Regions from separate parts of the Enterobacter sp. TMH.L2 genome, predicted to be linked through region 1. Evidence: riboswitches for the same ligand, from Rfam matches in the RefSeq annotation. Region 1 holds a riboswitch; each other region holds the start of a gene.

Region 1 (4,651 bases):
GCCAAAGCAGAACGGTCATCAGGACTAAAATAAACAGCGCGGCAAAGCAGACGTCGGTTTGCATGCGGGCGTTGGCGTTCAGCATGACGTAGCCCAGCCCTTCGGCAGAGCCCACCCATTCGCCAATAATTGCCCCGATGGGGGCGACGGCGGCGGCCATGCGCAGCCCCGAGCCAAAAGCAGGCAGCGCCGCCATCAGCCGGACGTGCCTCAGCTGCGCCCAGCGTGAAGCCCCCATCGTGCGGGCCAGATCCAGATAGTCGTTATTCACCCGGCGCAGTCCGTCAAAGAACGACGACACCACCGGGAAGAAAATCACCAGCACCGCCATCGCCACTTTGGCGCTCATGCCAAAGCCGAACCACAGCACCAGCAGCGGTGCGAGGGCAAACACCGGGATTGCCTGACTGGTGAGTACCAGCGGCATCAGCCAGCGCTGGAGGCGGGGGGAAAACATCATGCCCAGCGCCAGGCCTGCACCGAGGAGTACGCCCAGAATTAGCCCGCTGATAATCTCTGAAGCGGTGACCAGCGTGTGCCAGGCGAGATAATCGCGGCCATCCCATAACGCCAGTGCCACCGAAGCGGGAGAGGGCAAAAGAAAGGCGGGAATATTGCCGAGGGTAAGCAGATACCAAAGTAGCAGCAGCCCGGCAAAGACGGTCAGCCCGCGGCGCAGGCGTGTAGCAGGGGTGTCTGAAGTCAGCTTCATTCGGCGGCCCTGATCAACTGTTGCAGCAGCCCGGCCTGGCTTTGGAGTAGATCTACATCGTCCGGCGCGCGGGGCGGCTGCCCGGCAATAACATGCGTATCGTCGATGCCCTCAGGCCAGCGGGAGAGCACCAGCAGGCGGTGGCTGAGCCGACAGGCTTCCATCGGATCGTGAGTGATCAGCAGCACGGTATTTTTTGCCAGCAGCCTGGCCGCCAGGTCCTGAATGGCCGTGCGGGTGATGGCATCCAGCGCCGAAAACGGCTCATCCATCAGCACTATCGGGCGCTTTTCGTAAAGCGTTCTGGCGATGGCGGCACGTTGCCTCATCCCGCCCGATAGCGAAGCTGGCAGGGCTTTGGCATAGCCAGCCAGCCCGACCTGCTCAATCAAATGTTCCGTCCATTGTCTGTCGACCGCCTCACCACGCAGGCGAGCTCCGAGGGCCACGTTCTGCTCAATGCTGAGCCACGGGTAGAGCAAATCTTTCTGCCCCATCCAGGCGATACGCCCGGCAACCGGCAGACCGTCGCTGCAGGTCACGCTTCCGCCACTGGCCTGCGCCAGCCCGGCGATAATCTTTAGCAGGCTGGTTTTACCGGCCCCGCTCGCGCCCAGCAGGGCAACGAAGCTGCTGCCGGGAATATCAAAATTCAGCCGCTCAAAAATGGTCTGCTGGCCAAAGCGCAGGCTGAGATCGCGCACCTGAATGCCCGGCGAAGTCGCGCTGTCGGTCATGAGGCATTCAGCCCCATCTGCCAGAACGCGGATTCAAGCTGCGTCGCGGTGGTAAAAATCTGTGATAGCTCTGAGAAACGGCTTTCCGCGCCACGCTGGTGGCCTACGTTTTCGAGCAACTGCACAGCGGCCCGCACGCCGGTGAGGTAGCCTTCATCGCCATAGTTACGGATCCAGTTCGCGTAGGGATTGCCTGCCATCACCGTGTCGGAGCTATGCAGCAGGCCAAGGCCGATTTCTGCATATCCGGCCACGCAGGGCAGCAGCGCAGCCAGCAGATCGAGCGCGTCGCCTGAATGGCCAATATCCAGCACGTAACGGGTGTAATTCATGGTTTCTGGCGCTTCCGCCTCGGCCACTATTTGCGCTTCGTCCAGGCCCCAGCTTCGACAGTAAGCCACATGGAGCGGCAGCTCGGAGACAATGGCATTCAGCGATGCGGTCGCGGTGCGCATTTCCGGCAGCGTGCGAAGCTTGCTGACCAGCAGGGCGTAGGCGCGGGCAAAATGAATCAGGAAAAGATAATCCTGGGTCAGATAGCGCTTAAATGCGGCTTCAGGCAGCGTGCCGACAGCAAGCTGCTGCAGAAAAGGGTGATCGACGTAATCCTGCCAGTGCTGGCCGGCCTGCTCGCGCAGTCGTCCGTAAAGACCGTTTTCGAAAAGTGGGGTGTACATGGGACCTCCTGGGTAAGTGGAGATCCGGGCGCGCAGAGGTATGAACAGACAATAACAGAGCTGTGATTGCCGACCGTCCCTTCGCTGGCATGACCCAGATCAGGTTCAAAGGGTTCGGCTTACGCCATCTCAGCCCATACAGGACACCCCTCGGAGGTGCCTGTTATACGACATTTACTTTTTGATTACAATCGCCGGGCGCTGTGTCTGATCTTGCTGAAAGCGACGATCCGTTTAGTGCGGTATCGCAATATTTTGCTGGCACACGGGGCGGGAATTTTGTCACTGTAGGCCGGTTACCTACGAGTCTAAGGATGATATCCGATGAAAAAGATTGGCTTTCTCTCTTTTGGCCACTGGTCGCCTGCCGCCCAGTCCGGCACGCGCTCTGCGGCGGATACGCTGCTGCAGTCCATCGATCTTGCCGTTGCTGCAGAAGAGCTTGGCGCGGACGGCGCTTACTTCCGCGTGCACCATTTTGCTCGTCAGCTAAGCTCGCCTTTCCCGCTGCTGGCGGCCATTGGGGCAAAAACTAAACGTATTGAAATCGGCACCGGCGTGATCGATATGCGCTATGAAAACCCGCTTTACATGGTGGAGGATGCGGGCGCCGCGGACTTGATTGCCGGGGGCCGCCTGCAGCTTGGAATCAGCCGTGGCTCGCCGGAGCAGGTGATCGACGGCTGGCGCTATTTTGGCTATGTGCCGGGCGAAGGAGAGACCGAAGCCGATATGGCGCGCCGTCATACCGAAGTGTTCCTCGAGGCGCTGAAAGGGGACGGTTTTGCCGAACCTAACCCGCAGCCGATGTTTCCTAATCCGCCGGGGTTGCTGCGTCTGGAGCCGTTTTCTGCCGGGCTACGGGAGCGAATCTGGTGGGGAGCCAGCTCCAACGCGACCTCGGAGTGGGCCGCGAAGTTAGGGATGAACCTGCAAAGCTCCACGCTGAAAACCGATGAATCCGGCGAGCCGTTTCATATCCAGCAGGCGAAGCAAATCCGTGCTTATCGGGCCGCGTGGAAAGAGGCGGGCCATACGCGTGAGCCGCGCGTTTCCGTCAGCCGCAGCATCTTCGCGTTAATGGACCAGCGCGACCGCAACTACTTCGGCGGCAGCGGCAAAGAAGGCGATCAGGTTGGCTACATCGAGCCACAAACCCGGGCCATTTTCGGCCGCAGCTATGCCGCTGAACCGGAACTGCTCATTAAGCAACTGGCGCAGGATGAAGCGATTGCTGAAGCCGACACGCTGCTGTTAACCGTGCCAAACCAGCTGGGCGTGGATTATAACGCGCACGTCATCGAATCTATTCTGAAGCACGTTGCACCAGAGTTGGGCTGGCGCTAAATAAAACAGGGAAAAGGTCATGCTATGAGCGAGGATTTTTACTGGATTAATGAGCCAAAAGTCTGGCAAGAAGGCGACGGCGGGCTGACGGTTGTCACCGATGAACAAACCGACTTCTGGCGCAAAACATGGTACGGGTTTGAGCGTTTCTCCGGCCATTTTTATGGCTGCAACGTGCGGGGGGATTTTACTTTCCAGGTGAAGGTCAAAGCTGAATTTAGCGCACTCTACGACCAGGCCGGCATCATGTTGATGGGGGATGAATCCCACTGGCTAAAAGCGGGCATCGAGTTTAACGACGACGCGCCTGCCATTGGCAGCGTGCTGACGCAGGGCCATTCCGACTGGGCAACCGGCGTCTTTCCCGGTCAAGCAAATCTGTTCTGGATGCGCCTGACCCGAAAAGGGGACAGCCTGCGGCTGCAGTATTCCGTTGACGGCAAAAGCTGGCCGCTGCTGAGACTGGCGCATTTCCCCGGATTCGACGCATGCAGGGTAGGCGTGATGTGCTGCACCCCGCAGCGTGGCGGGCTGGCGGTGAACTTCGAAGAAATGATGCTGAGTGCCGCGCTGGATAAAGGACTGCACGATTTAAGTTAATCAGCCGTTTAGTCGGGCGGCGCCCCGCCAGACATTTGCCAGGCAGGGTTTCTCCTGGCGGGGACAAAGCCGGTAAAGGGGCAAATGTTTTTCCGTTGGGCATTGAAAATAAAGTGCAAACGCTTCGCGCTTCATTCAGCCCGGTATAATTCGTAGTATATTGTGAGTATTGATGGTTATCAGGTGCTCTTCATGTCTTACTCCATCGGCGAATTTGCCCGGCTCTGCGGGATAAACGCCACCACGCTCCGTGCCTGGCAGCGTCGTTACGGCCTGCTCAAGCCGATGCGAACCGATGGCGGTCATCGGCAGTACAGCGACGAAGATATCCAGCAGGCGCTTAACATTCTCGACTGGGTGAAAAAAGGGGTGCCGGTCAGCCAGGTTAAGCCGCTGCTGGCCCGGCCTGAAATGCGCCGGGCGAACAACTGGCTTGGCCTGCAGGAGAGTATGTTGCAGCGGCTGAATGAGGGGAAAATCGAATCTCTTCGCCAGCTTCTCTACGATGCAGGCCGGGAATATCCGCGCGCGGAACTGGTGACGGAAGTGTTGCGCCCGCTGCGCAGTAAAGTCTCGGC
Region 2 (4,651 bases), 140 kb from region 1:
AGGGCGTGGAGCGGCTAAAAGTCATAGCTTGTGCTGCCATCGCGTTCACGCCAGATCTGCATGATAATATTTTTATCAATACAGTTTTTAGGTGGCTTTACATCCTTAAAGCATAATCGATCTTCTTTTCCTTCTTCCTGATAACCATCACCGAAAGCAAACACAGAAATAAGAAATGGGCCAGCCTTACCAGAAGGGATATGATATTGCTCTCTAATCTGGTTCTGATTGCGTTCCCACCAATGAATTTTTGCCGACTCAGTGAACGGCAGTCTATCAACGAGGATTACGGCAGTACTTCCATTGTAATGAGCGCCCTTAATCATCGCATTTCTATTACCTAAGACGTAATAACCACCATAACCCAATAAGGTTACCAGGATCAGAATTGTAAATATACGCATCAGCGTTTTCCTTCTATGTCGATCACTGCTTCCATATTTGTTAAAAATGGTTTAAAGCCAAATCGACTAAATCGCTGTAATACAAACCATATTTTAAAAAACTGGAATTGGTTGAATTTTTTCTTTCTTATGTCATCAACATCTAGCCCAAAATGGTCTTGCCCTGTAAATTTAACTCTTGATTTCCAACCGGAATCGTTCACATCAAAACTTATTATATCTATTTTTGTTGCGTAAACATCATGAACGGTGATCCCCATTCCGTTGATCTTATCATGTATAGGTGAGTTGAACTTAGGAAGAATAGATATTTCAATTGCAGCTTCAAGGTCTTTCAACCTATCTTGAGGGAATCCTTTATTTTGATAATCAACAAGTAACCCAATAGATTTTCGCATGTAAGTTACTGTGTTTTTTGTAGAATAATTAGAGTGCAATTTATGGCTATATGCAGCATTTAAGTGCTCATCATTAAACGGCGTTCCAGATGAACGGTAAAAATGCCTTAGCATTTGATTAATCAAATATTTGTACGGACCTATACAAGAATACGGAAGAGATGTTTTTAGCATTTCTTCAAAAAGTAGTTTTGCACATTCTTGAATGCTTACAGTCCCGGAGTTATGCTTTCCACCGTATACGCCTGCAAATCTTGATTGGGGGTTATCGAACGCGGTAAGCCTGGTTAATGTGTAGGGGTCTACGACATTTGATACGTTTGTTAACCCAAACTCTCTTTTTAATCTGCCTTCTGACATATCGCCGTAACGCATATCATTAGCACTATAATCATTAAAAGGTTTAAGTGTAGTAAATACAGTTTTTGGAAATACAACATTAGCCATGTGGGGTGTTCCTTTCCCTTAAAAATATTAATAAAGATATAATAGCACTGGCGAAAATCTGTGCAATTATTTAGATGGTGAATGAATTTGTGCGGTTTATTGATTTTGAAAATGAAAAAGCACGATATAGCAGAGGGTTAAACAGTCGCCTCAGGACTGTTTCAGTAACGCAGCCAGCACGCCGACGATGCGGGCTTCAGGATCCTGCTCGCGTTTTGGCTGCGTTGCCGATCTGCGCATTGGCACGGCCCAGAGCTGGAGGTACTTTTTCCATCTTGGTGCTGACGATATTAATTTTCTTGAACCTAATATCGACGATCGGACACTGCCCGGTTTGCCCGTCATTTCGGGTAATCTCGACAAGGTTCATTATGGGTTCAGCGATGAATTCGGAGTGCATGTTATATTCCAGTTGATTGATAATGAAATTTTAAAAATTATTGATCAATAATAGAAATCAATAATAGAAATCAATAATAGAAATCAATAATAGAAATCAATAATAGAAATCAATAATAGAAATCAATAATAGAAATCAATAACTAAATAATTATCTATAAAAACGGTCAATGCATATAATTGATTTGATAATTTATTTTTAAGATTATTCTTGTAATTTCTGAGGCTAAACGGTTTTCTTCTTCACATTCAGATCTATGGATTTAAAAACAACAACGAAAACGACAACTGAACGAGGCTGGAGCAATCCGGTTTTTTTGTCGTTTGGCTGTGGGATACAGCGAGAGTCGCGATACCGCGCACATGCCGTTTTTGAGGGGGTTGCGGCTTTGGCTTTCCGCTGGCATGATCCAGAACAGGGATTAACGGGACGTTAATCGCAAGCTTTTGATTTTGATTTAAATGACTCGGGGTGCCCTTCTTTGTGAAGGCTGAGAAATACCCGTACCACCTGATCTGGATAATGCCAGCGTAGGGAAGTCAGATGCCTGTCCGGCGTCCCTTCTTTCACGCCGGACAGGAGCCTTACCGTTATGCAACCTGACCTGCTACCCGGCGCAACCGCCGCCTCTGTTTTACACCACCTCCGTCAGTATTCGCCGCTGGTTCACTGCATGACCAATGACGTAGTGCAAACCTTTACCGCTAACGTGCTGCTGGCGCTTGGGGCTGCCCCGGCGATGGTGATTGAAGCCGAAGAAGCGGCACAATTTAGCGGGCTTGCCAGCGCGCTGCTGATCAACATCGGCACCCTGACTTCAGAACGCGCGACGGCGATGCTGGCTGCTATTCACGCCGCCAATAGCGCCGAAACGCCGTGGGCACTAGACCCGGTCGCCGTGGGTGGTTTGGCTTTCCGCACGCGCTTCGCTCGCGAAATTATTCAACTGAAACCAGCCGCCATTCGCGGTAATGCGTCTGAAATCATGGCGTTGGCAGGGGAGCAGGCCGGAGGCCGTGGCGTAGACAGCACCGATGATGCACTTTCGGCGATCCCGGCGGCGCAAAAACTGGCGCGCGAAACCGGTGCAGTGGTTGCCGTAACCGGAGAAACTGATTACGTCACCGATGGCGAACGAACGTTTGCCGTGACCGGCGGGGGAGAACTCATGACGCGTGTGGTCGGCACCGGCTGCGCGCTTTCCGCCGTGGTTGCTGCGTGCTGTGCTTTACCGGGAGACAGGCTGGACAACGTCGCCAGCGCCTGCCGCTTTATGTCGCTTGCCGGCGAGCAGGCCATCGCCGCCAGCCGTGGGCCGGGCAGTTTTACCCCAGCCTTCCTCGACGCCCTTTATCTGCTTAACGCGGAGGGGCTGGCATGAAACGCATCAACGCATTAACTATTGCCGGAACCGATCCAAGCGGTGGCGCGGGGATCCAGGCCGATCTGAAAACTTTCTCCGCGCTCGGCGCTTACGGCACAAGCGTGATCACTGCGCTGGTGGCGCAGAATACCCGTGGCGTGCAGTCCGTTTATCGTATTGAGCCTGAGTTTGTGGCGGCGCAGCTGGATTCGGTATTGAGCGATGTGCGCATCGACACCACAAAAATTGGCATGCTGGCAGAGGCCGATATCGTTGAAGCCGTCGCAGAGCGACTGGCGTTCTATAAGGTACCAAACGTGGTGCTGGACACGGTGATGCTGGCGAAAAGCGGCGATCCGCTGCTGGCCCCGTCGGCGGTGGAAAGCTTACGTCGGAAGCTATTGCCGCATGTCGCGCTGATCACGCCCAATCTCCCTGAAGCGGCAGCGCTGCTGGATGCGCCCCACGCGCGCAGTGAAAAAGAGATGCGCGAACAGGGTGAAGCGCTGCTGGCAATGGGCTGCGAGGCTGTGCTGATGAAAGGCGGGCACCTCGACGACGCAGAAAGCCCGGACTGGCTATTTACTCGCCACGATGTCCAGCGCTTTACCGCGCCGCGCGTGCAAACAAAAAACACCCACGGCACCGGCTGCACTTTATCTGCCGCGCTGGCTGCGCTCCGCCCCCGCCATGACGACTGGGCGCAAACCGTGGCTGCCGCAAAAATCTGGTTGTCGAAGGCGCTGGCTCAGGCGGATTCGCTGGAGGTCGGGCACGGTATCGGCCCGGTACATCATTTTCACGAATGGTGGTAACTGTCGGTTAAGAGAGAAGTTTTTAGCCAGCGTAATACCAGTGGTACTATACTGGCTTCATCTTCCCTGCCGGACAATTGCGTACCATGGAACAGGCTCATCACCAGTTAGTTGAACAGCTCAAACAGCGCTTTTCCGCTCCGGATAACGCTCCTCTGTACCTCAGGTTTGCCGAAACGGTGAAAAACGCCGTGCGCGCGGGCCTGTTGCCGCAGGGCAATATCCTGCCGGGGGAGCGCGATCTCAGCCAGCTCACGGGTGTGTCACGCATTACCGTGCGCAAGGCGATGCAGGCGCTGGAAGATGACGGCGTGGTGACGCGTTCGCGCGGCTACGGGACGCAAATTAATGCGACGTTTGAGTATTCGCTGAAAGAGGCCAGGGGCTTTTCGCAGCAGGTTGTGCTTCGGGGTAAAAAGCCAAATACGCTGTGGGTGAACAAACGCGTGGTGAAATGCCCGGCAGACGTGGCTGAACAGCTCGCGATCCCGGCGGAAAGCGAGGTTTTCCTGCTCAAGCGCATTCGCTACGTGGATGAAGATGCGGTGTCTATCGAAGAGTCTTACGTGCCGACCGGGCTGATTGCCGACCCGGATGAGATTGGCGTTTCGCTGTACGACTACTTCCGCAGCCAGAACATTATTCCTCAGCGCACCCGCAGCCGGGTCAGCGCCAGAATGCCGGACAGCGAATTCCAGTCACACATCAAACTGGAAACGCCGGTGCCGGTTTTGGTCATCAAACAGGTGGCGTTCGACCCGCACAACCGGCCCATCGAGTACAGCATCAGCCATTGCCGCAGCGACTTATACGTTTTCGTCTGC
Region 3 (4,651 bases), 2.1 Mb from region 1:
CCATAAATGCGGTCATCAGCGACTGCGGGAACGGCCAGGGCTGGGAAGTCACGTAGCGCAGGTTTTTCACCTGAATACTGCTCTCTTCCATAACTTCGCGAGCCACCGCCTGCTCCAGCGTTTCACCCACTTCGACAAACCCGGCCAGCACGGTGTAGACGCCGTTGCGGTGGCGCGTGTGCTGAGCCAGCAGGATATGATCATCCTTACGAATAGCGACAATAATGCAGGGGGCAATTTGCGGGTAATAGCGTTCCCGGCAGTGCCCGCAGAGCATTGCCCATTCGCTTTTGCTGAAGTGCATTTCATGGCCGCAGTAACCGCAATACTTATGCGAGCGATAAAACTCGGCCAGTTGAACGCCTCGCCCGGCCAGCTGGAACAGGCCCACATCGCGATCCAGGAGCTGACGCAGCGAGCCCATATCCGAGCGGCGGTTTTCACGAATCAGCCAGACGGGCTCACCTTCCCACTCACCGATATCCAGGGCGCGGCTGCCTACGAGTTGAAATTCTTCCGCGCTGCCGTGAGGTAAGTCACCCTGAGGCAACCATATTTTTTGCTCATGGCTGACTATCCACCAACCATGATCTAAGTTTTGAATAACACGTTCCATAACCTGGTGCACATCCCCGTGTTCACTGATATAAACAATTAGTTTTTACTTTTTTGGGTTAGTTTGCGTTCAATCTTTTAACTCACGGAGTCTCAATCATGCTGAACCAGTTAGCCAATCTGACTGAGCGCGTTGGTGGTAGTAATGAGTTAGTTGACCATTGGCTGCAGGCCCGTAAGCACCTGTTGGTCGCCTATTACAACATGGTCGGGATCAAGCCTAACAAGGAATCGCACACCGCGCTCGACGAAAAAGCGTTAGACAATTTTTGCCACGGCCTGGTGGATTACCTCTCTTCCGGGCATTTCAGTATCTACGAGCGAATTATCAGCAACCTGGAAGGCAGCAGCCCGCTGCTAAGCGCAGCCCAGCTCTACCCTCAGTTGGAAGCCAACACCCAGCAAATCATGGATCTCTACGATTCCCATCTGGAAAACGCCATCGACCGCGACAGCTGGGTCGAATTCCAGCAGGCGCTGTCAGAGATTGGCGAGTGCCTGGAGTCCCGCTTCACCCTTGAAGATAAACTAGTCCTCCTGGCTATTGATAACAACCTCGACGGCAGCGCCAGCGATCCTGCCGGGCTGGCAAGTCCAGCTTGAGTTGTTAGCTATTAACGAGTAATTTACAACTTTCCCACCGCAAGGTGGGATCATTCTTGTCGGAGTGCCGAGTGCGTTATGCACCGGCTGAGACCGTTAATTCGGGATCCGCGGAACCTGATCAGGTTAGAACCTGCGAAGGGAACAAGAGTAATTCTGTCTTTGGGTACACCCGTTTTCAGGCGGCCCATATCCATTACTCCTTCCGTTGTCCTGACAAGCCATATCCTGACTAAACCTGGAATGAGCTATGTCTGCATCTGAAAAAAAACCTGGCCGCCGTGAACAGCGCGCCGCCGCCCAACACTTCATCAACACGCTTGAAGGCACCGCCTTCCCCAACTCCCGACGCATCTATCTGATCGGGTCACGTGAAGATATCCGCATCCCGATGCGCGAAATCCAACTCAGCCCAACGCTCACCGGCGGGAGCAAAGATGCCCCGCAATATCAGCCGAACGAGGCGGTTCCTGTCTACGATACCTCTGGCCCCTATGGCGATCCCGACATCGCCATAAACGTGTTAAACGGGCTAAATCCCCTACGCAGCGCCTGGATCGACGACCGCGGCGACAGCGAAACGCTGGGTGACCGCAGCTCCGCTTACACAAAAGCGCGTCTTGCCGACGACGGCCTGGACGAGTTGCGCTTTGAAACTCAGTCCAAACCTCGCCGGGCAATAGCCGGGCAATGCGTCACCCAGTTGCATTACGCCCGCAAAGGCCTTGTCACCCCGGAGATGGAATTCATCGCCATTCGCGAAAATATGGGGCGCGAGCGTATTCGCGATGCCGTCCTGCGCCACCAGCATCCCGGCGAAGGGTTTGGGGCCCGCCTGCCGGAAAACATCACGCCGGAGTTTGTCCGCGATGAAGTCGCCGCCGGGCGAGCGATTATTCCCGCCAATATCAACCACCCGGAATCAGAGCCGATGATTATCGGCCGCAATTTCCTGGTGAAGGTCAATGCCAATATCGGCAACTCGGCGGTCACGTCTTCTATTGAAGAGGAGGTGGAGAAGCTGGTGTGGGCCACTCGCTGGGGGGCAGACACGGTGATGGACCTCTCCACCGGCCGCTACATTCATGAAACGCGGGAATGGATCCTGCGCAACAGCCCGGTGCCCATCGGCACGGTGCCCATCTACCAGGCGCTGGAGAAGGCGAACGGTATCGCCGAAGACCTGAGCTGGGAGATGTTCCGCGACACGCTGCTGGAGCAGGCAGAGCAAGGTGTGGATTACTTCACCATTCACGCGGGCGTGCTGCTTCGCTATGTCCCGATGACCGCGCAGCGCCTGACCGGGATCGTATCGCGCGGCGGATCGATTATGGCGAAGTGGTGCCTGTCCCATCATCAGGAAAACTTCCTGTATCAGCACTTCCGTGAAATCTGCGAAATTTGCGCCGCCTATGACGTTTCCCTTTCCCTGGGCGATGGCTTACGCCCGGGCTCCATTCAGGATGCCAACGACGAAGCGCAGTTTGCCGAACTGCATACGCTGGGCGAGCTGACCAAAATTGCCTGGGATTACGACGTCCAGGTGATGATTGAAGGCCCGGGGCATGTGCCGATGCAGATGATTCGCCGCAACATGACCGAAGAACTGGAGCATTGTCACGAAGCGCCTTTCTATACCCTTGGCCCGCTCACAACCGACATCGCACCAGGCTATGACCACTTCACCTCCGGCATTGGCGCCGCCATGATCGGCTGGTTTGGCTGCGCGATGCTTTGCTACGTCACCCCGAAGGAGCACCTCGGCCTGCCGAACAAAGAGGATGTTAAGCAGGGACTAATTACCTACAAAATTGCCGCTCACGCTGCGGACCTGGCCAAAGGGCATCCCGGCGCACAAATACGCGACAACGCGATGTCCAAAGCACGCTTTGAATTCCGCTGGGAAGACCAATTCAACCTGGCGCTCGACCCCTTCACCGCCCGCGCTTACCACGATGAAACGTTGCCGCAGGAATCCGGCAAAGTCGCGCATTTCTGTTCCATGTGCGGCCCTAAGTTTTGCTCCATGAAAATCACCCAGGAAGTGCGCGATTACGCCGCAAAACAGGCGAGAGATGCTGGCATGGAAGATATGTCCCAGCACTTTCGCGCCCGGGGCGGCGAAATTTATCTCAGACAAGAGGAAGCATAATGTCCAGACTCACTTTCCCTGCCACCTCACGCCGACTGGGCCTTTATCCGGTCGTCGACAGCGTGGAATGGATCGAACGTCTCCTCGGGGCTGGCGTCAAGACTATCCAGCTCCGCATTAAAGACAAACGCGATGCAGACGTTGAAGCCGACGTCATCGCAGCCATTGCGCTGGGCGAACGCTACAACGCTCGCCTGTTCATTAACGATTACTGGCGACTGGCCATCCAACACGGTGCCTACGGCGTACACCTCGGCCAGGAAGATATGGATGTCGCCAACCTGGCGGCGATAAGCGAAGCCGGACTGCGTCTGGGGCTTTCAACCCACGACAACATGGAAATGGATCGCGCCTTAAGCGCAAACCCGTCCTACATCGCGCTGGGCCATGTCTTCCCTACCCAAACCAAGCAGATGCCCTCTTCCCCTCAAGGGCTGAATAAGCTGGCAGAACATATTCAGACGCTGGGTGATTACTCCACCGTCGCCATCGGCGGAATAACCATCGATCGCGTACCTGCCGTCTTAGCCACCGGCGTGGGCAGCGTCGCCGTCGTCAGCGCCATTACACAGGCTCCCGACTGGCGCATCGCCACGGCGAAGCTACTCGACCTGGCGGGAACTGGCGATGAATGACGCGGATTTTATGCGCTATAGCCGCCAGCTACTGCTGGAAGACGTGGCGATTGAAGGGCAGGAAAAATTGCTGTCCAGCACGGCGCTGGTCGTCGGTCTGGGCGGCTTAGGTTCACCTGCCGCGCTGTATCTCGCCGCCGCTGGCGTAGGCAAGCTTATCGTCGCGGACGATGACAGGGTGCATATCAGCAATCTCCAGCGCCAGATCCTGTTCACCTCAGAAGATATTGAGCGCCCGAAATCTTCCGCAGCCCACCAGCATCTGCAGCGCCTGAACCCAGGCGTAAAAATTGTTCCGCTGGCAGAAAGGCTAACGGGAGCTTCTCTGACAGAAGCCGTGCGCGAGGCCGACGTGGTGCTGGACTGCAGCGACAATATGGCAACCCGCCAGGCGGTAAACGCCGCCTGCGTGGCCGGGAATACGCCACTTATCACCGCCAGCGCCGTCGGTTTTGGCGGCCAGATGATGGTGCTAACACCGCCCTGGGAACATGGCTGTTACCGCTGCGTCTGGCCTGACGAGAGTGAACCCGAACGCAACTGCCGCACTTCCGGCGTCATCGGCCCGGTCGTGGGCGTGATGGGCACTCTTCAGGCGCTGGAGGCCATTAAATTACTTACCGGCATGACGCCTGCTGCTGGCGCT

What was found. Region 1 has a riboswitch for thiamine pyrophosphate ahead of tenA (thiaminase II). Riboswitches for the same ligand answer to the same signal wherever they lie in the genome.
Region 2: linked by a shared signal. The riboswitch ahead of thiM (hydroxyethylthiazole kinase) and the one ahead of tenA (thiaminase II) in region 1 are both predicted to bind thiamine pyrophosphate.
Region 3: linked by a shared signal. The riboswitch ahead of thiC (phosphomethylpyrimidine synthase ThiC) and the one ahead of tenA (thiaminase II) in region 1 are both predicted to bind thiamine pyrophosphate.

Annotation. Positions count from the first base shown of each region.
Region 1 is NZ_CP193791.1:1,711,564-1,716,214, forward strand. Features, by position in the region: gene ACREYP_RS08150 (ABC transporter permease) at 1-712, opposite strand, end outside; gene ACREYP_RS08155 (ABC transporter ATP-binding protein) at 709-1,449, opposite strand; gene tenA (thiaminase II) at 1,446-2,126, opposite strand; TPP riboswitch at 2,186-2,287, opposite strand; gene ACREYP_RS08165 (LLM class flavin-dependent oxidoreductase) at 2,451-3,473, shown strand; gene ACREYP_RS08170 (DUF1349 domain-containing protein) at 3,498-4,073, shown strand; gene ACREYP_RS08175 (MerR family transcriptional regulator) at 4,266-4,651, shown strand, end outside.
Region 2 is NZ_CP193791.1:1,570,395-1,575,045, forward strand. Features, by position in the region: gene ACREYP_RS07495 (DUF943 family protein) at 15-404, opposite strand; gene ACREYP_RS07500 (DUF3289 family protein) at 404-1,249, opposite strand; TPP riboswitch at 2,107-2,203, shown strand; gene thiM (hydroxyethylthiazole kinase) at 2,242-3,030, shown strand; gene thiD (bifunctional hydroxymethylpyrimidine kinase/phosphomethylpyrimidine kinase) at 3,027-3,827, shown strand; gene ACREYP_RS07515 (GntR family transcriptional regulator) at 3,914-4,651, shown strand, end outside; gene ACREYP_RS07520 (PfkB family carbohydrate kinase) at 4,634-4,651, opposite strand, start outside.
Region 3 is NZ_CP193791.1:4,404,005-4,408,655, forward strand. Features, by position in the region: gene nudC (NAD(+) diphosphatase) at 1-616, opposite strand, end outside; gene ACREYP_RS21085 (Rsd/AlgQ family anti-sigma factor) at 715-1,218, shown strand; TPP riboswitch at 1,269-1,379, shown strand; gene thiC (phosphomethylpyrimidine synthase ThiC) at 1,469-3,370, shown strand; gene thiE (thiamine phosphate synthase) at 3,370-4,005, shown strand; gene ACREYP_RS21100 (HesA/MoeB/ThiF family protein) at 3,998-4,651, shown strand, end outside.